Regions from separate parts of the Kitasatospora sp. NPDC101235 genome, predicted to be linked through region 1. Evidence: riboswitches for the same ligand, from Rfam matches in the RefSeq annotation. Region 1 holds a riboswitch; each other region holds the start of a gene.
What was found. A riboswitch is a leader RNA that binds a small molecule or an ion and turns the genes downstream of it on or off. The one in region 1 is predicted to bind cyclic di-AMP.
Positions count from the first base shown of each region.

Region 1 (6,086 bases):
GTCCGCTCCGAGCCACGGCCCTTCCTCATGCCGCCCGCCCCCGCGACACCCCCCGCCGTCCCCGCGGGCCCGGACCTCGGCGCCGAGTGCGCCCGGCTCTCCGACCTGGTCGACGCCGGCCGCCACACCGAGGTGCTCGGCCTCGCCGCCCGCCTGCTGCCCCGGGCCGAGGCCGAACTCGGCGACGCCGCACCCCTGGTGCGCACCATCCGCACCATCCACGCCCGCATCCTCCTGCACGAGGGCCACCCCCAGCAGGCCCTCCCCGAGTACCGCCGCCTCGCCGCCACCGCCGACGGCGGCCCGTACGGCCCCCAGGGCCTCGACCACCGCTACCGCGCGGCCATCTGCCTCGAACGGCTCGGACACGGCGCCGAAGCCCTCGCCGAGTACCAGGCACTCCTCACCACCCACACCGCCCGCCTCGAATCCGGCCTCGACACCGACCCCGAGCGCAGCTACGACCTCCGCGAACGCATCGGCCTCCACCTCGCCGCCACCGGGGACCCCCAGAACGCCTGGCAGTGGCTGCTCCCCCTCCTCCTCGACCGCGAACGCCGCGACGGCCCCCACCACCCCACCGTCCGCCGCCTCCGCCAGTCCCTGTCCACCCTCACCCCCGCCTCCACCCCCTGGCCCCCGCCCCACCCCTGATCCCCACCGCCCCCGCCCGCCCGTGTCTCCCGTCCTCACCCCCCCGCGCGGCGGCGGCCGCTGCCGGTGTCCGGGCCCGGGGCGGAGCTCAGGCAGGGTGTGGGGACACGGGCGGGCGGGGTGCGGGCGCGGGGGTAGGTTCGGGGTGTGACGACGAATGCTGTGCCGACGAAGACTCCGGGCGCGAAGTTGATCCTGCTGACCACCACCCACCGGGTGGCCCCCGGCCTGCTGGCGTGGCCGGCGTGGGAGGCGTTGCGGTCGGCGGGGCGGGTGCTGGTGGGGGACGAGGGGCATCCGCAGGTGGCGGCGGTGCGGCAGGCCGGGGTGGTGGTGGAGGCCGTGCCGGCCGGGTCGGCGCCCGCGTTGGCGCGGCTGCTGACCGGGCAGCCCGCCGGGACCGGGCCGACGGTGTGGCTGGGCAGTCCGGACGGGGACCCGGGACTGACCGACGCGCTGGCGCGGCTCGCGGTGGAGCACGCCGGCGAGGTGCCGGAGATCGAGGTGCTGCCCGGCTCGTACGACCTGCCGGGGTCACGGCTGCTGGACCTGGTGACGGTGATGGACCGGCTGCGCTCCCCGGGCGGCTGCCCCTGGGACGCCGAGCAGACGCACGAGAGCCTGGTGAAGTACCTGGTCGAGGAGGCGTACGAGCTGGTCGAGGCGATCGAGGAGGGGGACCGGGAGACGCTGCGCGAGGAGCTGGGTGACGTCCTGCTGCAGGTGTTCTTCCACTCCCGGATCGCCGAGGAGCACCCGGCCGAGCCGTTCACCATCGACGACGTGGCCGGGGACATCGTCGAGAAGCTGATGTACCGGCACCCGCACGTGTTCGGGGACGTCGAGGCCGGGGGCGCCGCCGAGGTGGAGGCGAACTGGGAGCAGCTGAAGGCGGCCGAGAAGGCGGACCGCGAGTCGGTGCTGGACGGGGTGCCGGCCGGGCTGCCCTCGTTGGCGTACGCGGCGAAGCTGGTGTCCCGGGTGCGCCGGGCGGGCTTCACGGGGGTGCCGGACGAGCCGTACGAGCTGCCGGCCGAGCTGACCGCCGACTCGGCGGGCCGGCTGCTGCTCGCGGTGGCGCAGCGGGCGCACGACGCCGGGGTGGACGTGGACGCGGCACTGCGGTCGGCCGCGCGCGGTTACCGGGACGCGGTGCGCGCGGCCGAGGGCCTCAAGCCGGAGTGACGGGCCCCGGCTCGGAGTGACGGGCCCGGGCTCGGGGTGACGGCCCGGGCCTGGAGTGACGGGCCTCAGGCCGCCTTGGCGGCGGGCTCGGGGCGCCGCTGCGGCGGGACGAGTTCGCCGATGGCCTCGCCGACGAGGACGACGAGTTCGGCGAGGCGCTCCAGGTCGAGGTGGTCGGGCAGCTCGGCCAGCGAGACGATCCGTTCGCCGTCCGGGCCGGCCACGGCGAACAGGTCGATCGGTCCGAGGTGCTTCTCGGCGGTGTCCACGAGGGCGGCGACGTCGCTGGGGCGGCGGATGTCGCCGCAGACGCCGACGACGGGGCAGCCGGGCCGGTCGAGCTCGGAGGCGAGGTCCTCGGCGATGCCGACGTGCTGGTCGGCGATCAGCATTCCGGTGGCGCCGGCCGCGGCGAACCGACGGGCGAGGCCCGCGCCCGACCCGCCGTCGAGGACCGCGATGACGACGACTGACCCGCTGACCCGCATGGCCTGCTCCTCCCTGTGGACGACACCGCACCGGCGCCCACGCGTACTGCGGAGGATCGTAGGCACGTCCTGACCCTCCGCAACAGGGATTACCCCTCAGGTGACCAGGCTCACGCCCGCCCCGCGGCCAAGAGTCGGCCAAGAGCTGTCCACGGGCTGTCCACGGCCCGTCCATGGACGGGCCACGGAGTGTTGGCGCGCCGGACGCGATCCGCGGGCGGGGGAGCGGCGGCCCGCCGGAGGGAGGGCGGGCCCGTCGCACCGGATACGGTCGGTCCATGCCTGCTCAGCCCGACCCCGCCCGTCCCGCCGCCGCGACCTCCGACGCCACCGCCCCGCAGCTGTTCACCTGGGAGTTCGCCGCCGACCCGTACCCCGCCTACGCCTGGCTGCGCGAGCACGCCCCGGTGCACCGCACCACGCTGCCGAGCGGCGTCGACGCCTGGCTGGTGACCCGGTACGCGGACGCCCGGCAGGCGCTCGCGGACAGCCGGCTGTCGAAGAACCCGGCGCACCACAGCGGGCAGGCGCACCGCACCGGCCGGGTGGGCATCCCGGGGGAGCGGCAGGCGGACCTGATGACCCACCTGCTGAACATCGACCCGCCGGACCACACCCGGCTGCGCCGACTGGTGTCGAAGGCGTTCACCCCGCGCCGGGTGGCCGAGTTCGAGCCGCGGGTGCAGCAGCTCACCGACCGGCTGATCGACGGCTTCGCGCAGCGCGGTTCGGCGGACCTGATCCACGAGTTCGCCTTCCCGCTCCCCATCTACGCGATCTGCGACATGCTGGGCGTGCCGGCCGAGGACCAGGACGATCTGCGTGACTGGGCGGGCATGATGATCCGCCACCACGGTGGGCAGCGCGGTGGGGTGGGCCGGGCGGTCAAGCGCATCCGCGCCTACCTGGTGGACCTCATCCACCGCAAGCGGGCGGACCTCGGTGACGACCTGATCTCCGGCCTGATCCGGGCCAGCGACCACGGCGAGCACCTGACGGAGAACGAGGCCGCCGCCATGTGCTTCGTGTTGATCTTCGCGGGGTTCGAAACCACCATCAACCTGATCGGCAACGGCACCTACGCGCTGCTGCGCAATCCGGAGCAGCGCCGGTTGCTGCAGGAGTCGGTGGCGCGCGGGGAGACCGCGCTGCTGGAGACCGGGATCGAGGAACTCCTGCGCTACGACGGGCCGGTGGAGCTGGCGACCTGGCGGTTCGCGACCCGGCCGCTGACCATCGGCGGGGTGGACATCCCGGTCGGCGACCCGGTGCTGGTGGTGCTGGCCGCGGCGGACCGCGACCCGGCCCGGTTCGCGGACGAGAACACCCTGGACCTGGCCCGGGCCGACAACCCCCACCTGGGGTTCGGGCACGGCATCCACTACTGCATCGGCGCCCCGCTGGCCCGGATGGAAGGGCGCGCCGCGCTGGCCACGCTGCTTTCCCGGCTGCCCGATCTGCGGCTCGCGGAAAGCCCGGAGAATCTGCGCTGGCGCGGCGGTCTGATCATGCGTGGGCTGCGCGAACTCCCGGTGGAATTCAGCCCGGAGAGCCGCTCCCCGCACACGCCTGCGCATACCCCGTCCGCGCCCTCGCGCTGAGGTCACGCGACGGACGTCACCGATCGCCTGCCGGCGAGGGTGTGAACGCCCATCAATCCGGACATAACGCCGCCGGTGGTAGGCGATCGGACACGGGCCGTAATTTTCATGTGATATCGACGATATGAGCTTGTGATTGGTCTGATGATCTGTCTACTCTCCCTGGAGTTCGCAGCTGCGGACCTCGTGCGCGGAACGCCGAATCCTGCCCGCCGCGCCACGGGAAACCGACCAGAACCCTGGGCAGGGGCGGGGGAACCAGGTTTGTTGCCGTCTCCCCACGGCTTGGGGTGAAGCCGCCCGAGCGGAATCGTCTCCGCGTACGGCGGCCGGGCCACCTCCCGGTCCGAACCCGACAGCTCACCTCGCAGGCGTGCGGAGAGGGACCTCTTCATGCTGTTCGTTGGAACTGGCCGTCACCGTCGTCGCACCCAGGCCGAGAAGGCCATCGCCGTCGCCGGTGTGGCCGGCGTCGGACTCGCGATGCCGCTCCTCACCGCCACCGGCGCCTCCGCCGCCCCGGCCTCCACCTGGGACTCCGTCGCCCAGTGCGAGAGCGGCGGCAACTGGAGCATCAACACCGGCAACGGCTTCTACGGCGGCCTCCAGTTCACCTCCAGCACCTGGAAGGCGTACGGCGGCACCGCCTACGCGCCGCAGGCCAACCAGGCCAGCAAGGCCCAGCAGATCTCGGTCGCCGAGAAGGTGCTGGCCTCGCAGGGTCCGGGGGCCTGGCCGGTCTGCTCCCAGAAGGCCGGTCTGGCCAAGGGCGGTGCCCCGGCCGCGGTCGACACCTCCTCGGACGCCAAGGCGCAGTCCGCCCCCAAGCAGCAGACCCCGAAGCCCGCCGCCAAGCCGGCCGAGAAGCCGGTCGCGCAGAAGCAGGCCGCCCAGAAGCCGGCGCAGAAGCCCGCCGCGCAGCCGGTCCAGCAGGCCGCCCCGCAGCAGCAGGCGCAGCCGCAGACCCCGGGCTTCTCCGGCAAGGCCGGCTGGGACGCCGACGCCAAGGTGTACTGGTACCAGAACAACGGCGCCTGGTACTGGACCAGCCACCAGAGCGTCTACCAGCAGTACGCCGGCCAGGCCGCCGCCCAGCCGCAGTACGCCCCGCAGGCCGCGCAGTACGCCCCGCAGGCCACCGGCCACGACTACACGGTCCGCGCGGGTGACACCCTGTCGACCATCGCCGCCGCCCAGGGCGTGTCCGGCGGCTGGAACGCGCTGTACGAGCAGAACCACGCCACCGTCGGCGGCGACCCGAACCTGATCCTGCCCGGCCAGGTGCTGCACCTCGGCTGAGCCGTCGCGGCCGGCGCCGGGCCGTGGTGCCCGGCGCCGGTCCGTCATGTCCGGCGCCGACGCCGTCGCGTGTTCCGTCCCGGCATCCGAAGGGGCCTCGGTCCTACCGGTCCCCTTCGTCCGCATTCGCCCGCTCCGGTGGGACAAGCTGGGGCAAGCAGGTGAACTACCGGTGGGTAGTGGGGCCACACGCTGAGACGGGACCGAGGTCGGCGTGGCCCCGGGAGCCCGGGCGGTTAGGCTCTGGTCGTAACGACTCCGCAATCGTCCTGCTGACAGCACCACCGTCAGACCGGACCCTGCTTCCGCAAGGAGATGCCTCGTGCCGTCCATCGATGTCGTCGTAGCCCGTGAGATCCTCGACTCGCGCGGCAACCCCACGGTCGAGGTCGAGGTCGGCCTCGACGACGGCAGCACGGGTCGTGCCGCTGTCCCGTCGGGTGCCTCCACCGGTGCCTTCGAGGCGCTGGAGCTGCGTGACGGCGACAAGAACCGCTACTTCGGCAAGGGCGTCGAGAAGGCCGTCCTGGCCGTCATCGAGCAGATCGGCCCGGAGCTGGTCGGCTACGACGCCACCGAGCAGCGCCTGATCGACCAGGCCATGCTGGACCTGGACGCCACCCCGGACAAGTCCTCGCTCGGCGCCAACGCCATCCTGGGCGTCTCGCTGGCCGTCGCGCACGCCGCCTCCGAGGCCAGCGACCTGCCGCTGTTCCGCTACCTGGGCGGCCCGAACGCGCACGTCCTGCCGGTCCCGATGATGAACATCCTCAACGGCGGTTCGCACGCGGACTCCAACGTCGACATCCAGGAGTTCATGATCGCCCCGATCGGCGCGGAGTCCTTCTCCGAGGCCGTC
Region 1 covers NZ_JBIWNZ010000002.1:112,556-118,641, forward strand. The annotation lists gene ACIRRH_RS03970 (protein kinase) at 1-654, shown strand, start outside; gene ACIRRH_RS03975 (MazG family protein) at 802-1,839, shown strand; gene ACIRRH_RS03980 (SDR family NAD(P)-dependent oxidoreductase) at 1,905-2,327, opposite strand; gene ACIRRH_RS03985 (cytochrome P450) at 2,606-3,928, shown strand; cyclic di-AMP (ydaO/yuaA leader) riboswitch at 4,148-4,316, shown strand; gene ACIRRH_RS03990 (transglycosylase family protein) at 4,322-5,227, shown strand; gene eno (phosphopyruvate hydratase) at 5,550-6,086, shown strand, end outside.

Region 2 (6,086 bases), on a different contig from region 1:
TCCTCCACTTCGACCTGGCCGGCGAGTCCAAGGTCGAGGAGACCGAGGTGCTGAGCGAGACCGTCGAGTCGGTGCGCTGCCGCTGGTGCAACGCGGTGGACCAGGTCGAGCTGGTGGCCCGGCCGGGTGCCGAGGGGCCGCAGGACCCCGCCGAGCAGGGCTGATCCCCGCCGGTGCGACGGGTGGGTGCGCGGCGCACCCGCCCGTGCCGCACGGGACAATACAGAAACAGGACGCACGGAGCGTGACGACAGGGGCGGCAGCGGCCGTGCCCGCTGGACCAGGATCGGAGCCGAGGACGTGGTGGACGCAGCGAAGGAGCCCGGCGAAGCCCAGGGGCTTCAGCCTGCTGCGGCCGAGGCCTCGGCCGAGGCGGCGAACGACTCCTGCGAGCCCGCGGCGGAGCCCGGCGCCGAGAAGCTCGACCGGCCGCTGCCCGAGGGCGTGCGCCGGCGCGTGGTCGGGCTGGCCTCGGACGCGCTCGGCGGGCTGCCGTCGACCGAGCTCCCGCAGGGCCTGCGCCAGTACGTCAAGTTCACCCCGGCGCGACGGGCCAAGTACGCGGCCACCGCGCTGGCGGCGGCACTGGAGGCGGAGCCTGCCTTCCGGGTACGGATAGCTGAGCGGCTGCGCCTGGGGCAGCCGGATCTGGTGAAGGCGCTGGAGTCGGGCACCGTCCCGGGCGCGGCCGATCCGATGGACGTCGCGGCCGCCGCCTACCTGGTGCGTTCGCCGGGCTGGAGCCGGCTGGTGGCCGAGGTCGGCGAGGAGGCCGAGCGGGCCGGAGCCGAGGACGCGGCCGCGGAGGCGGCCCGGCTGGTGGAGAAGCTGCAGGCCGAGCTGGCCGAGGTGCGGGCCTCCGCGCGGGCGGACCTGGACCGGCAGCGGGCCGAGTCCGACGGCGTCCGCAAGGAGGCGGAGTCGCTGCGCAAGAAGGTGCGGTCGCTGGAGAGCGACACCCGCCGGGCGCAGGCCGAGACCCGCCGGGTGGCCGGCGAGCTGGAGGCCGTGAAGGCGCAGGCCGCGGCCGAGCGCGGCGCGGCCGAGACCGAGGCGCGCAGGCTCAGGCACCGGGTCTCCGAACTGGAGAACGCGGTCGAGCAGGGCCGCCGGTCGGCCCGCGAGGGGCGCAGCGTCGAGGACATGCGGCTGCGGCTGCTGCTGGACGCCGTGCTGCAGTCGGCCCAGGGACTCCAGCGGGAGCTGGCGCTGCCGGTCTCCCAGATCCGCCCGGCGGACCTGGTGGAGGCGGTGGTGCCGGGGGCGGCCTCCCCGCACGACGTGGCCCGGCGCGGGCTGGCCGAGGACGATCCGGCGCTGTTGGACCAGCTGCTGGCGATTCCTCAGGTGCACCTGGTGGTGGACGGCTACAACGTGACCAAGACCGGTTATCCGACGCTGCCGCTGGAGCAGCAGCGTATACGGCTGCTGGGCGGGCTGGCGATGCTGGCCCAGCGCACCCAGGCGGAGGTCACCTGTGTGTTCGACGGGCAGGACCTGGACGTCCCGGTGATCATGGCGCCGCCGCGCGGGGTCCGGGTGCGGTTCAGCCGGACCGGGGAGACGGCCGACGAGCTGATCCGCCGCCTGGTGCGGGCCGAGCCGCAGGGCCGCCCGGTGGTGGTGGTGTCCACCGACCGGGAGGTCGCGGAGGGCGTGCGGAAGGCGGGCGCGCGCCCCGTGGCGTCGGTGCTGCTGCTGAACCGGCTGGCCCGGCCCTGATCCCACCGGGCCGCATGATGCCTGGTCAGGAGCGGTTCCGAGGCGGTGCGCGGCTTCCGTGAAGTCGGTGTGGAAAGCGGAGTTCACGCCTTCGGGGGAGTGGCAAAACGGATAGATCTTCACTAGGGTCTGGCGTCAAACCTATTTTCTGGAACCTCATCCCATCGGGTGAGTCCGATGAAAGAAGGAGCCGGTCCCTTGGCCTCCCACCGCCGTCCCAAGCAGCCGAGCCGCGCGCGGATCTCCGTGCTCACCGCTGCTGCTGCGACTGCGGTCGCCCTCTCCGCCCAGGTGGCCGCGCACGCTGCGCCGCAGCCGAACAAATCGGACGTCAAGGCGCAGATCGACCAGCTCCAGGAGGAGCAGGAGCAGGCGGCGGAGAAGTACAACGGAGCCAAGGAGCGGGCCGACCAGCTGCGCAAGCAGGCCGACCAGCTGCAGGACCAGGTGGCCCGCAGCCAGGAGCAGATGACCCAGCTCCAGGGCGGCCTCGCCGAGGTGGCGGGCGAGCAGTACCGCACCGGCGGCATCGACCCGTCCGTCCAGCTGATGCTCTCCTCCGACCCGTCCGGCTACCTGGAGAAGGCCTCCACCGTCCAGCAGGCCAGCACCAGCCAGGCCGAGGCGCTCAAGGGGCTGCTGGACCAGCAGCGCCGGCTGGACCAGGAGAAGACCGAGGCGGCCGCCGTGCTCGCCTCGCTGGACACCACCACCAAGGACCTGAACCAGGCCAAGGCGGACGTCAACACCAAGCTGAAGGCCGCCCAGGACCTGCTGAACTCGCTGAGCGCCGCCGACCGCGCCGCGCTGCGGGCCCAGCAGGCGCAGGACGACCGCGCCTCGCGCGGCAGCGACCGGGTCGACCTCAGCAGTCTGCCGCCGGCCAGCGGCTACGCGGCCGTGGCGATGGCCAAGGCGATGAGCAAGCAGGGTTCGCCGTACGTGTGGGGCGCCACCGGGTCGACCACCTTCGACTGCTCGGGCCTGATGGTCTGGGCGTACGGGCAGGCCGGCGTCTCGCTGCCACGCACCTCGCAGGAGCAGGGCCACTACGGCACCCGGGTGCCCTCGCTGGACCAGGCCCAGCCGGGCGACCTGGTGATCTACGGCAACGACATGCACCACGTCGGGATGTACATCGGCAACGGCATGGTGGTCCACGCGCCGCACACCGGTGACGTGGTGAAGGTGATGAAGGCCGACGCGATGTCGATCAACACCATCCGCCGGGTCTGACGGCCCGACACTCCCGAGGGGCTCCTCCCGGGCCTGTGAAAAGCGCCACCTCCGTGCGGGGGTGGCGTTCGGGTTTCCGGCCCCTTCGCGGCCGCATGCTGAGAACCGATCAGCCTTGCGTGTGCCACTGGTCACCATCGGTCATTTTCACAAAGGAACTTGGGTAATCTTCCGTCTTTTTTCTGACAAGGATTTGAACGGATCACGGTTCAGTTACTAGGGTCGTGCCCCGAACCACCGCACTGTCGATCGCCCAGCCAGGGTGGCGGCGGTGGTTACCGCCGAGTTCGCGAGGCAGCGGGGCAGGTCGAAGCGACTGCCCGACAGGGGAGCCCAGTGGTTGGGGGCGCTGTGGAGCGGAGCCGGGGAACCACGTTCCTCCGGGGTGAATCGGCGCCAGGTCGGCCGGTGGAACGGCCGTGAGGCGTCGTAGGGCATGCTTCCGGCCCGAACCCGTCAGCTCACCCGGTAGGCGGACGTAGGAAGAAGGAGTCCGCCTTCGTGGCGTCCCATCGTCGTCCCAAGCCCGCCGGTCGCGCCCGCGTCTCGATCCTGACCGGTGTCGCCGCCGCCGCCGTCGCCCTCTCCGCGCAGTCCGGCGCCCACGCCGACCCGCAGCCGACCAAGGAACAGGTCAAGGAGCAGGTCGACCAGCTCAACGAGCAGGCCGAGGTCGCGACCGAGAACTACAACGCCGCCCAGGCCAAGCAGCAGGAGCTGGAGAAGCAGGTCTCCGGCCTGCAGGACCAGGTGGCCCGTCAGCAGGCCCAGGTCACCGAGCTCCAGGGCGGCCTGGCCGAGATCGCCGGCGAGCAGTACCGCAACGGGGGCATATCCCCGACCGTCCAGCTGATGTTCTCCTCCAGCCCGGACAACTTCCTCAGCCAGGCCGGCACGCTGAACCAGGCCGGCAGCACCCAGAAGGGTCAGCTGAAGGAGCTCCAGGAGCAGCAGCGCAAGCTCGACCAGGACCGCAACGAGGCCCAGGGCAAGCTCGCCGAGCTGGAGTCGACCACCCAGCAGCTGAAGGCCTCCAAGGAGGAGGTCCAGGGCAAGCTGAAGGCGGCCCAGGACCTGCTCAACACGCTGACCGACCAGGAGCGCCGGGCGCTCCAGCAGGCCGAGGAGAAGGCCGCCGTCGAGGCCCAGCAGAAGGCGGAGTCCGCGAAGCTCGACGCCGCCAAGGCCGCCGCCGACCGCGCCTCGCGCGACAACAGCCGCGGCGACCTCGCGAGCGGCACGACCACCGCTCCGGTGAAGGTGGCCGCCGGCAGCTCGCGCGGTGCCGCCGCGCTCTCGGCCGCCGCGTCCAAGGTCGGCAGCCCGTACGTCTGGGGTGCCACCGGCCCGGGCTCCTTCGACTGCTCCGGCCTGATGGTCTGGGCGTTCAACCAGGCCGGCGTGTCGCTGCCGCGCACCTCGCAGGCGCAGGCCTCGGCCGGCACCCGGATCGGTTCGGACATCTCCCAGGCCCAGCCCGGCGACCTGCTGATCTTCTACAGCGACGCCCACCACGTCGGCATCTACGCGGGCAACGGCCAGGTGCTGCACGCGCCCAAGCCGGGTGCGTCGGTGCGCTACGAGGCGGTCACCAACATGCCGCTGGCCTCCATCGTGCGGGTCTGATCCCCGCACGGACGCTTCCAGGCCCGGTCTTCCCCAGGGAAGGCCGGGCCTGCGGCTTTTCCGGCAGGGTCGATCTGATGTCCGATTAGAGGTCGAATATTCGGGTTGGGAGGGGTTTGGACTCGCTTGCCCGAACTCGCTAACGTCTGCCACCGGACTCCCGCTCGACGGCCGCCCGTCGTGGTGCGGCGGCGGGGGTCGCACCGCAGGATTGGAGCCGCTGCCGCCATGCCCGTGCACCGCCGTTCCCAACTGCTCACCCGGGCGCTGGTGCTGACCGCGGCCGCCGCCACCGCGCTGGGCGTGGCCGCCGGAGGCAGCGCCCAGGCCGCCCCCGGCAGCCCGGACCCGTCCGACCGTCAGGACGTCACGGCACAGGTGGAACAGCTGTACGACGAGGCCGAGCAGGCGTCCGAGAAGGCCAACGCGGCGCAGGAGGCCCAGCGGCGGCTCCAGGGCGAGACCACGATCCTCCAGGGCGAGATCGCCGTCGCCCAGAACCAGCTCAACGAGCTGCGCGGCGATCTGGCGACGGTGGCCGGGGCCGAGTACCGCGGCGGCGGGATGACCCAGACCGCCCAGCTGATCCTCTCGCCCGACCCGGAGGGCTACCTGGCCCGCGCCCGCACCCTGGGCCAGGCCGCCGTGCGCCAGCAGGAGACCCTGCACGAGCTGGTCACCCGGCAGCGCCGGCTCGACCAGCGCCGCGCCGAGGCGGCCGGCAAGCTCGCCGAGCTCGACCGGACCCGCCGCTCGCTCGCCGACAGCAAACAGCAGGTCCAGCAGCGGCTGGCCAAGGCGCAGAAGCTGTTGAACGGCCTGGACGCCACCGAGCGGGCCCGGATGACGGCCCAGGACGCCCGGGACGCCGAGCAGCGCGCCACCCGGGGCACCGACCGGCTGGACCTCGGCACCGCCCCGCCCGCCTCCGAGCGCGGGGCCGCCGCGCTGGCGGCCGCGGTGCGGATGATCGGCTCCCCGTACGTCTACGGGGCCACCGGGCCGCACGCGTTCGACTGCTCCGGTCTGATGTACTACAGCTGGCGGCAGGCCGGAGTGACCCTGCCGCGCACCTCGCAGGCCCAGGCGTACGCCGGGCAGCGGATCAGCCTGTCCGAAGCGCGACCGGGAGACCTGGTGATCTTCTACCGGGACATGCACCACGTCGGCATGTACGCCGGTGGTGGCGTGATCGTGCACGCACCCCGCCCGGGCACCAAGGTCCGCTACGAGAGCGTCACCGCCATGCCGGTCTCCGGGGTGGTCCGGCTCTGAGCGCCCTGCCGTCCGGCCCCGCCGGCGCGACCGACCCCGCCGGCCCCGCCGAGATAGCCCGCCCCCGCCCTCGCCCCCGCCGCGTGCTGTCCCGGCGGGGTGCGCTGCTGCTCGCGGCCGGCGGGCTGGCCCAGCTGTCGCTGCCGCCGACCGCCCCGGCGGCACTCCCGGCGCGGTCGGCGGACCGGCACGGCGAGGTGGCCGCCGCGCTCGCGGAGCGGGCGCGC
Region 2 covers NZ_JBIWNZ010000001.1:479,520-485,605, forward strand. The annotation lists gene ACIRRH_RS02270 (hypothetical protein) at 1-164, shown strand, start outside; gene ACIRRH_RS02275 (NYN domain-containing protein) at 301-1,722, shown strand; gene ACIRRH_RS02280 (NlpC/P60 family protein) at 1,921-2,958, shown strand; cyclic di-AMP (ydaO/yuaA leader) riboswitch at 3,296-3,449, shown strand; gene ACIRRH_RS02285 (NlpC/P60 family protein) at 3,460-4,584, shown strand; gene ACIRRH_RS02290 (NlpC/P60 family protein) at 4,813-5,859, shown strand; gene ACIRRH_RS02295 (hypothetical protein) at 5,943-6,086, shown strand, end outside.
Region 2: linked by a shared signal. The riboswitch ahead of ACIRRH_RS02285 (NlpC/P60 family protein) and the one ahead of ACIRRH_RS03990 (transglycosylase family protein) in region 1 are both predicted to bind cyclic di-AMP.

Region 3 (6,086 bases), on a different contig from region 1:
CTCCCGGTGCCCGACATCGGCCAGCAGCCCGGCGATCCGCACCGGCCGCCCGTGCACGTCCAGCATCACCTCGCCGGACTCCTCGACCCGGGCGACCCGGCCGTCGGGCCGCAGCACCCGGTAGCCGATCCGGTAGCGGCCGCCGGTGGCCAGCGCCTCGGCGAGCGCGGCCTGCACGTCCGGCAGGTCCTCCGGGTGGACCAGCCGGTCCAACTCGGGGGCGGCACCGTCCGGGGCGGCCGGGCGGCCCGCCAGCCGGAACGCCCCGGCGTCCCAGTAGCTCTCCCCGGTGACCAGGTCGCGCTCGAAGGCGCCGGACCCGGCGGCCCGCACGGCCAGCGACAGCAACGGGTGGGCGAGCCCGGCGGGGCGGCCGTCCGCCGCCTGCGGGCCCTCGGGTAACCGGACGCCGTACGGCACCCGGGTGCCGTACGGGAGGTGGGCGTCGGCGTGGTCCAGCAGGTGGGAGAGCCGGTGGGCGCAGGCCTCGGCGACGGTCTCCAGGACGTCCAGGTCGCGGCGCGGGACGGTGCCCCGGTGGGCCAGCGCGAGGGCGAGCGCACCGATCGGCCGCTCGTCCACGACCATCGGCAGGGTGATCACGGCGACCATCCCGGTGCCCATGCCGGCGTTCCTGTTCGGGTAGTCGATGCTGGTGTGCTCGGGGCTGAGCAGGTACGGGCGGCGCAGCCGCAGGGCCATCGCCGCGGGCAGCTCACCGGCCGGATCGACCACGCTGTAGCGCTCGTGCGCCCAGTCCGGCAGCCCGTGCGAGGCGGTCAGCCGGAGCATCCCGGCGGAGTCCAGCAGGTACAGCGCGGACCCCTCGCCGGTGATCCAGTTCGGGCCCTCGGCCAGGACGGTGCCGAGCAGCTCGGCGGCGCTGGTGCAGCCGAGCAGCAGGCGCACGCAGCGCATCGCACTGCGCGTGGGCGGACTGCCGGCGGGCTCCAGGGGCATTGATCCTTGATACCCCATTTCCCCGAACGGTGGATGGAGACCGAGCCGCCGCACCCGTCCGCAGGTGGGGCTCTCGCCCCGGCGCGGGCCGACCGCCTACGCGGGCCAGGTGCGGAGGCCGGTGGTGAGGGTGGTGATGAGGCGGTCGTGGGTGGTGGTGAGGTCTTCGGAGAGTCGGAAGGCGCCGGCGGTGGTGAGGGAGGCGAAGCCGTGGGCGAGGGAGCGGACGGTGCGGGCGGCGTGGATCGCCTCGGAGCCGTCGAGGCCGTACTCCCGCAGGACGGCGATGATCACCCCGACGAGCCGGGCGGCCGCGCGGGCCAGGTCGTCGTCGGGCTGCGGGGCCTGGGGGAGGGCGTTGTAGCGGTGCGGGTGCTCGGTGGCGTACGCGTGGTAGGCGCGCAGGACGGCGGCGACGGCGTCGTCCCCGCTGCGCCCGACGGCCGCCTCGGCCAGCCGGTCGGCCAGGTCCCCGGTGACCCGGACGGCGATCAGCCGCCGCAGTTCGGCGAGGCCGCCGCTGACGTGCTTGTACAGCGAGGGAGTGGCGACCCCGGCCCGGGCGGCGACGGAGGCCAGGGTGAGGGCCTCGGCGCCCTGCTCGTCGATGAGGGCGAGGGCGTGGTCGACGACCTGGTCGGGGGTCAGTCCTACGCGGGGCATGGGTTCGGGCTCTCCGTACGGGTGGAGTCGGGCGGGACGGGCGGGACGGGCGGGACGGGCGGGTCGGGGCGGGCGGGGCTCAGCCGAGCTCGGCGAGGAACGGCAGCAGGGCGTCCGCGGTGGCCGCGGGGTTGTCGGCCATCGGGTAGTGCCCGGACCCCTCGATCATCGCCTTCCGCGCGCCGAGTGCGGCGGCCTGCCGGTCGGCCACGAGCTCCGGCTTCGGGAAGTCGGGGTCCTTGCTGCCCATGACCACCAGCGCCGGGCACCGCACCGCGGCCGTCCAGCCGACCGGTGCCGAGTCGCCGTGGACGTACCCGCGGGTGGCGGTCTTCCGTCCCGGGGTGCGCAGCGCGGCGACCAGTCCGTCCACGTACGCGTCGAAGTCGGCGGGCTTGGCGCCGGGGAAGGCCATCCGGCGCAGGTAGAAGCCCCAGGAGGCCGGCCAGTGGACGAGGGCGGCGCCCATCAGGCCCATGACGCCGCGCATCAGGGCGCCCTGCGGCGGGTTCTCGACGAAGGCGTCGAGGAGGACGATCCCGGCGACCCGCTCGGGCGCGTCCCCGGCGGCCTTGACGACGGTCGCGCCGGTGTACGAGTTCCCGGCGAGGACGGCGCGGTCGATGCCGAGGTGGTCGAGCAGGGCGAGCACGTCGCCGGCGATGGCGGCCGGGCTGTAGTCGTCCCAGGTGACGGAGGATTCGCCGAAGCCCCGCAGGTCCATGGTGACGACCCGGTGGCCGGCGGCGACGAGCAGCGGGCGCAGGTGCCGGTACGCGGCCCGGCTGTCGAGCATGCCCGGGAGCAGGACGACGGGGGTGCCGTCGCCCTGCCGGGTGTCGTCGAAGGCGATCCGGCCGCCGGGAGCGGTCAGGTACCGGGTGCTCGGGGTGATGGTGCCGTTCATGGGTGGTCCCCTTCGGGCCGTCGGTGCGGGGCATCGGCTGTGCTGCCGATAGCCATAAAGCTAAGGCTAATAGCCTTAGCCGTCAAGCGACCGTCGGCGACGGGCCGCGGTGGCGGGCCGGGAGAAGGGGAAGGGGCCGGTCAGGCCCCCTCGACCTTGAACGGGTCGTGCTCGCTGAGCAGCTTCTCCAGTCGGGCCTGGTCGACCCGGGTGATCATCTCGCTGGACTCCTGCCGGTCCCGGATCACCTTCGCCAGCGTGAACGCGGAGGTGACGGTGTAGAGGAGGCCGACCCCGAGGAAGGCCCGGGTCCATCCGCCGACCGGCAGGTAGACGATTCCGGCGACGAGGGCGATGCCCGACAGGGAGAAGGAGAGGACGGCCTGGACGAAGTACGCGGCCGTGGTGCGGGCCTGCATCGGTGCGCTCATGGCGTCAGGATGCGGCGGCCCCGCCGGGCCGCACATGAGTAGGGGTACTCAGGTGAGGCCGTGCATGAGGGGCCGTTCGTTGACGTCCGATCACCTTCCACCGAGCTGCTCCAAACGGATGGCTTGGAATCGGAGCGTCCTAGGATTAACGTTTGATAACGCAGCACGGTTGTCAACGCCGTACCCAGACGGCACCGTGCGCCGTCGCCTAATCCCGCCGACCGGCCTCCGGGCAGGTCAGGGAGCCGGGGAACCACGTTCCTTGGGGTGAATCGGCGGGGCTCCGGCCCGGCCGTAGGAGACCTTCCTGCTCCGAACCCGTCAGCTAACCCGGTAGGCGCGAAGGAAGGAAAGGAGCGCGCCTCCCGTGGCGTCGACGCACACCCCGGCACACCCGGCCGGCTTCGCAGCCGGTACCCAGCTCCTCGACCACCCCGGCGCGGACGGCCCTGAGGACTTCGGTCCCGAGGCCTTCGGCGCAGAGGCCGAGACCAACCGCCACCGGATGCCGCGTCAGACCCGCGGAGCCTCCCCGCTGCTCGGCGTCACCGCCGTCGCCGCCACCCTGGGCGCCACCGGCTTCGCCTCGGCGACCCCGGCCGCCGCCCCCGCCGTCGAGGCCCCGGACGAGACCCCGGTCGCCCTCTCCGCCGACCCTGGCCTCGCGCTCGCCGCCCGCATCCAGCACCAGGCCGACAGCCAGCGCACCGCCGCCGAGGAGACCGCCCGGCTCCAGGCCGCGCAGGAGGCGGAGGCCAAGGCCGCCGCCAAGGAGGTCGAGGCCAAGCGCGCCGCCGAGGAGGCCGAGCGGGCCAAGGCCGCCGCCCTCACCCTCCCGGTGAACGACTACCGGCTCTCCGCCCACTACGGCCAGAGCGCCCGCTACTGGGCCAACCTGCACACCGGCCTGGACTTCGCCGCCGACACCGGCACCCCGGTCTACGCGCTCGGCCAGGGCACCATCACCTCGGCCGGCTGGGCCGGCTCGTACGGCTACCGGATCGTCGAGACCCTGCCCGACGGCACCGAGATCTGGTACTGCCACCTCTCCTCGATCACCAAGGGCTCCGGCAAGGTCGCCTCCGGCCAGCAGATCGGCAAGGTCGGCGCGACCGGCAACGTCACCGGCCCGCACCTGCACATGGAGGTCCGCCCCGGCGGCGGCGCCCCGGTCGACCCGGAGCCCTGGCTCCAGCAGCGCGGCCTCAACCCCTGACGCACCCGCACGAAGCCCCCGGCCCGGAGCACCCGCTCCGGGCCGGGGGCTTTGCGCGGCGTCTCACTCCTCGACGGGCAGCTGCGCCAGGTACGCCTCGATCTCCTCCGGGCCCGGCTCCGGCGCCAGCTCCGGGAACTCCGTCACCAGCAGCCGCGGCAGCCCCGGCACCGTCCACCCGCCGAACAGGTCGAGCGCCGCGTCGACCGCCGCCTCCTCGAACTGCCCGAAGTCCCCGGCCAGTTCGTCCGGCATCGGCCGCCCCTGCGCGGTCAGCTCGGCCAGGTTGCGGTAGCTGCGCCGCATCAGGCCCTGCTCCAGCAGCCGCCGCGCGCCGTCCGTGGCCATGCCGACCGACAGCACCCGGCCCGGGCCCCAGCCCTGCTCGTCCGGCTCGTCCAGCCAGCCGGCCGGCACCAGCGCCTCGTACGCGGCCAGCCGCTCCTCCTGCGCCAGCTCCCCGAAGCCGGCCAGCCAGTCCCGCACCGCCGCCCCGTCCGTGACGTCCACCCCGTGCGCGTGCAGCAGCAGCGCGTACAGCCGGGGCCAGGTCACCAGGTCGGCGCGGCGCAGCAGCCCGGCCGCGACCTCGCCCTGCCACTCGGCCTCCGCGTGCAGCCGCTCCTGGCGCTTGGCGTTGAGCCGCCGGGCCGCCCGTTGGTGGTCGATCAGCAGCCGGACGGCGTCGCCGTAGGCGAGCGGGTCCTCCTCGGGTGCCGGTTGGACGTACAGGTGGAGCCGCTCGTACAGCAGGTGCTCCACCGCGTCGGAGGTCAGTTCGGGCCAGCCGTCGTGCATCCTGCCCTCGCCCAGCTCCAGCAGCGCCAGCACCGCGCGCAGCGGCCCCTCGGCCACCGGCGCGCGGCCCTGCTCGGCCGCCCAGGCGAGCAGGTCGGCGGCCTTGGTGCGCGGGGCGAGCCGCAGGTCTTCGTCGTTCATAGTCCGAACGGTAGCCGCCGGGCGGGGATAGGGTCGGCAGCCATGGTCCCCGTACGACTCACCGGCCCGCGACTGGCCGTCCGCGAGTACCACCACACCGAGGGCGACGTGGACGCGCTGCACGCGCTGTTCGGCGACCCGGAGGTCACCCGCCACCTGCCCTTCGGGCCGAGCGGCCGGGAGGCCTGCGCCGACCAGGTCGAGCTCTACCTGGAGGAGGCGATGGCCGAGGAGCGGGACACCTACCGGCTCGCCGTCACCAGGCTCGCCGACGCCGAGGAGCCGCAGGACGCGACGCCGGTCGGGCAGGCCTCGCTCACCCTCGACGGGCACCGGGCCGCCCACCTCGGGTGCGTGCTGGCCCGCGAGTTCTGGGGCCGCGGCTACGCGGGCGAGGTCGTCGGCCTGCTCTGCGGCCTCGCCTTCGACGTCCTGGACCTGCACCGGCTGGCCGCCCGGGTCGCGGTGGCCAACGAGGCCTCCGTCAAGGTGCTCACCGGGCGGGGGTTCCGGCTGGAGGGGCGACTGCGGCACGACGGGTTCAAGGACGGCGTCTGGTCCGACTCGTTCCTCTACTCGCTGCTCGCCGACGAGTGGCCGGGCCCGGGCGCCCGCAGGCCGGGCCCGGACCGCTGAACGCCGCGGACGGGCCGGGGGGCGGCCGCCCGGACGCAGGGCGGACCGAACGAGGGGATCGCGGCGGAGGGGGGTTAACCCCACCCCGGATCCGCCAGGCCTCCGGATCACGCCTGGCCTGCGCGTCCGTCAGACTGGACACCGTCAGCAGGACGAACGACCGACAGTACGAGGGGCCGGGGGCCGGGAGCATGAGCAGCAGCCGCAGCATGGAGGACCGGGAGTGGGACGTCCCGGGCGGTTACGGTGACGACCCGCGCCCCGCCCGGGCCCGCCGGACCGAGCGGCGGCCGGCCCTGTGGCGGGCGCCGTTCTCGGCGTACTACTACCGCGA
Region 3 covers NZ_JBIWNZ010000016.1:173,907-179,992, forward strand. The annotation lists gene ACIRRH_RS25745 (SpoIIE family protein phosphatase) at 1-960, opposite strand, end outside; gene ACIRRH_RS25750 (TetR/AcrR family transcriptional regulator) at 1,057-1,623, opposite strand; gene ACIRRH_RS25755 (alpha/beta fold hydrolase) at 1,703-2,530, opposite strand; gene ACIRRH_RS25760 (YiaA/YiaB family inner membrane protein) at 2,671-2,961, opposite strand; cyclic di-AMP (ydaO/yuaA leader) riboswitch at 3,157-3,315, shown strand; gene ACIRRH_RS25765 (M23 family metallopeptidase) at 3,329-4,177, shown strand; gene ACIRRH_RS25770 (hypothetical protein) at 4,241-5,116, opposite strand; gene ACIRRH_RS25775 (GNAT family N-acetyltransferase) at 5,159-5,752, shown strand; gene ACIRRH_RS25780 (sensor domain-containing protein) at 5,944-6,086, shown strand, end outside.
Region 3: linked by a shared signal. The riboswitch ahead of ACIRRH_RS25765 (M23 family metallopeptidase) and the one ahead of ACIRRH_RS03990 (transglycosylase family protein) in region 1 are both predicted to bind cyclic di-AMP.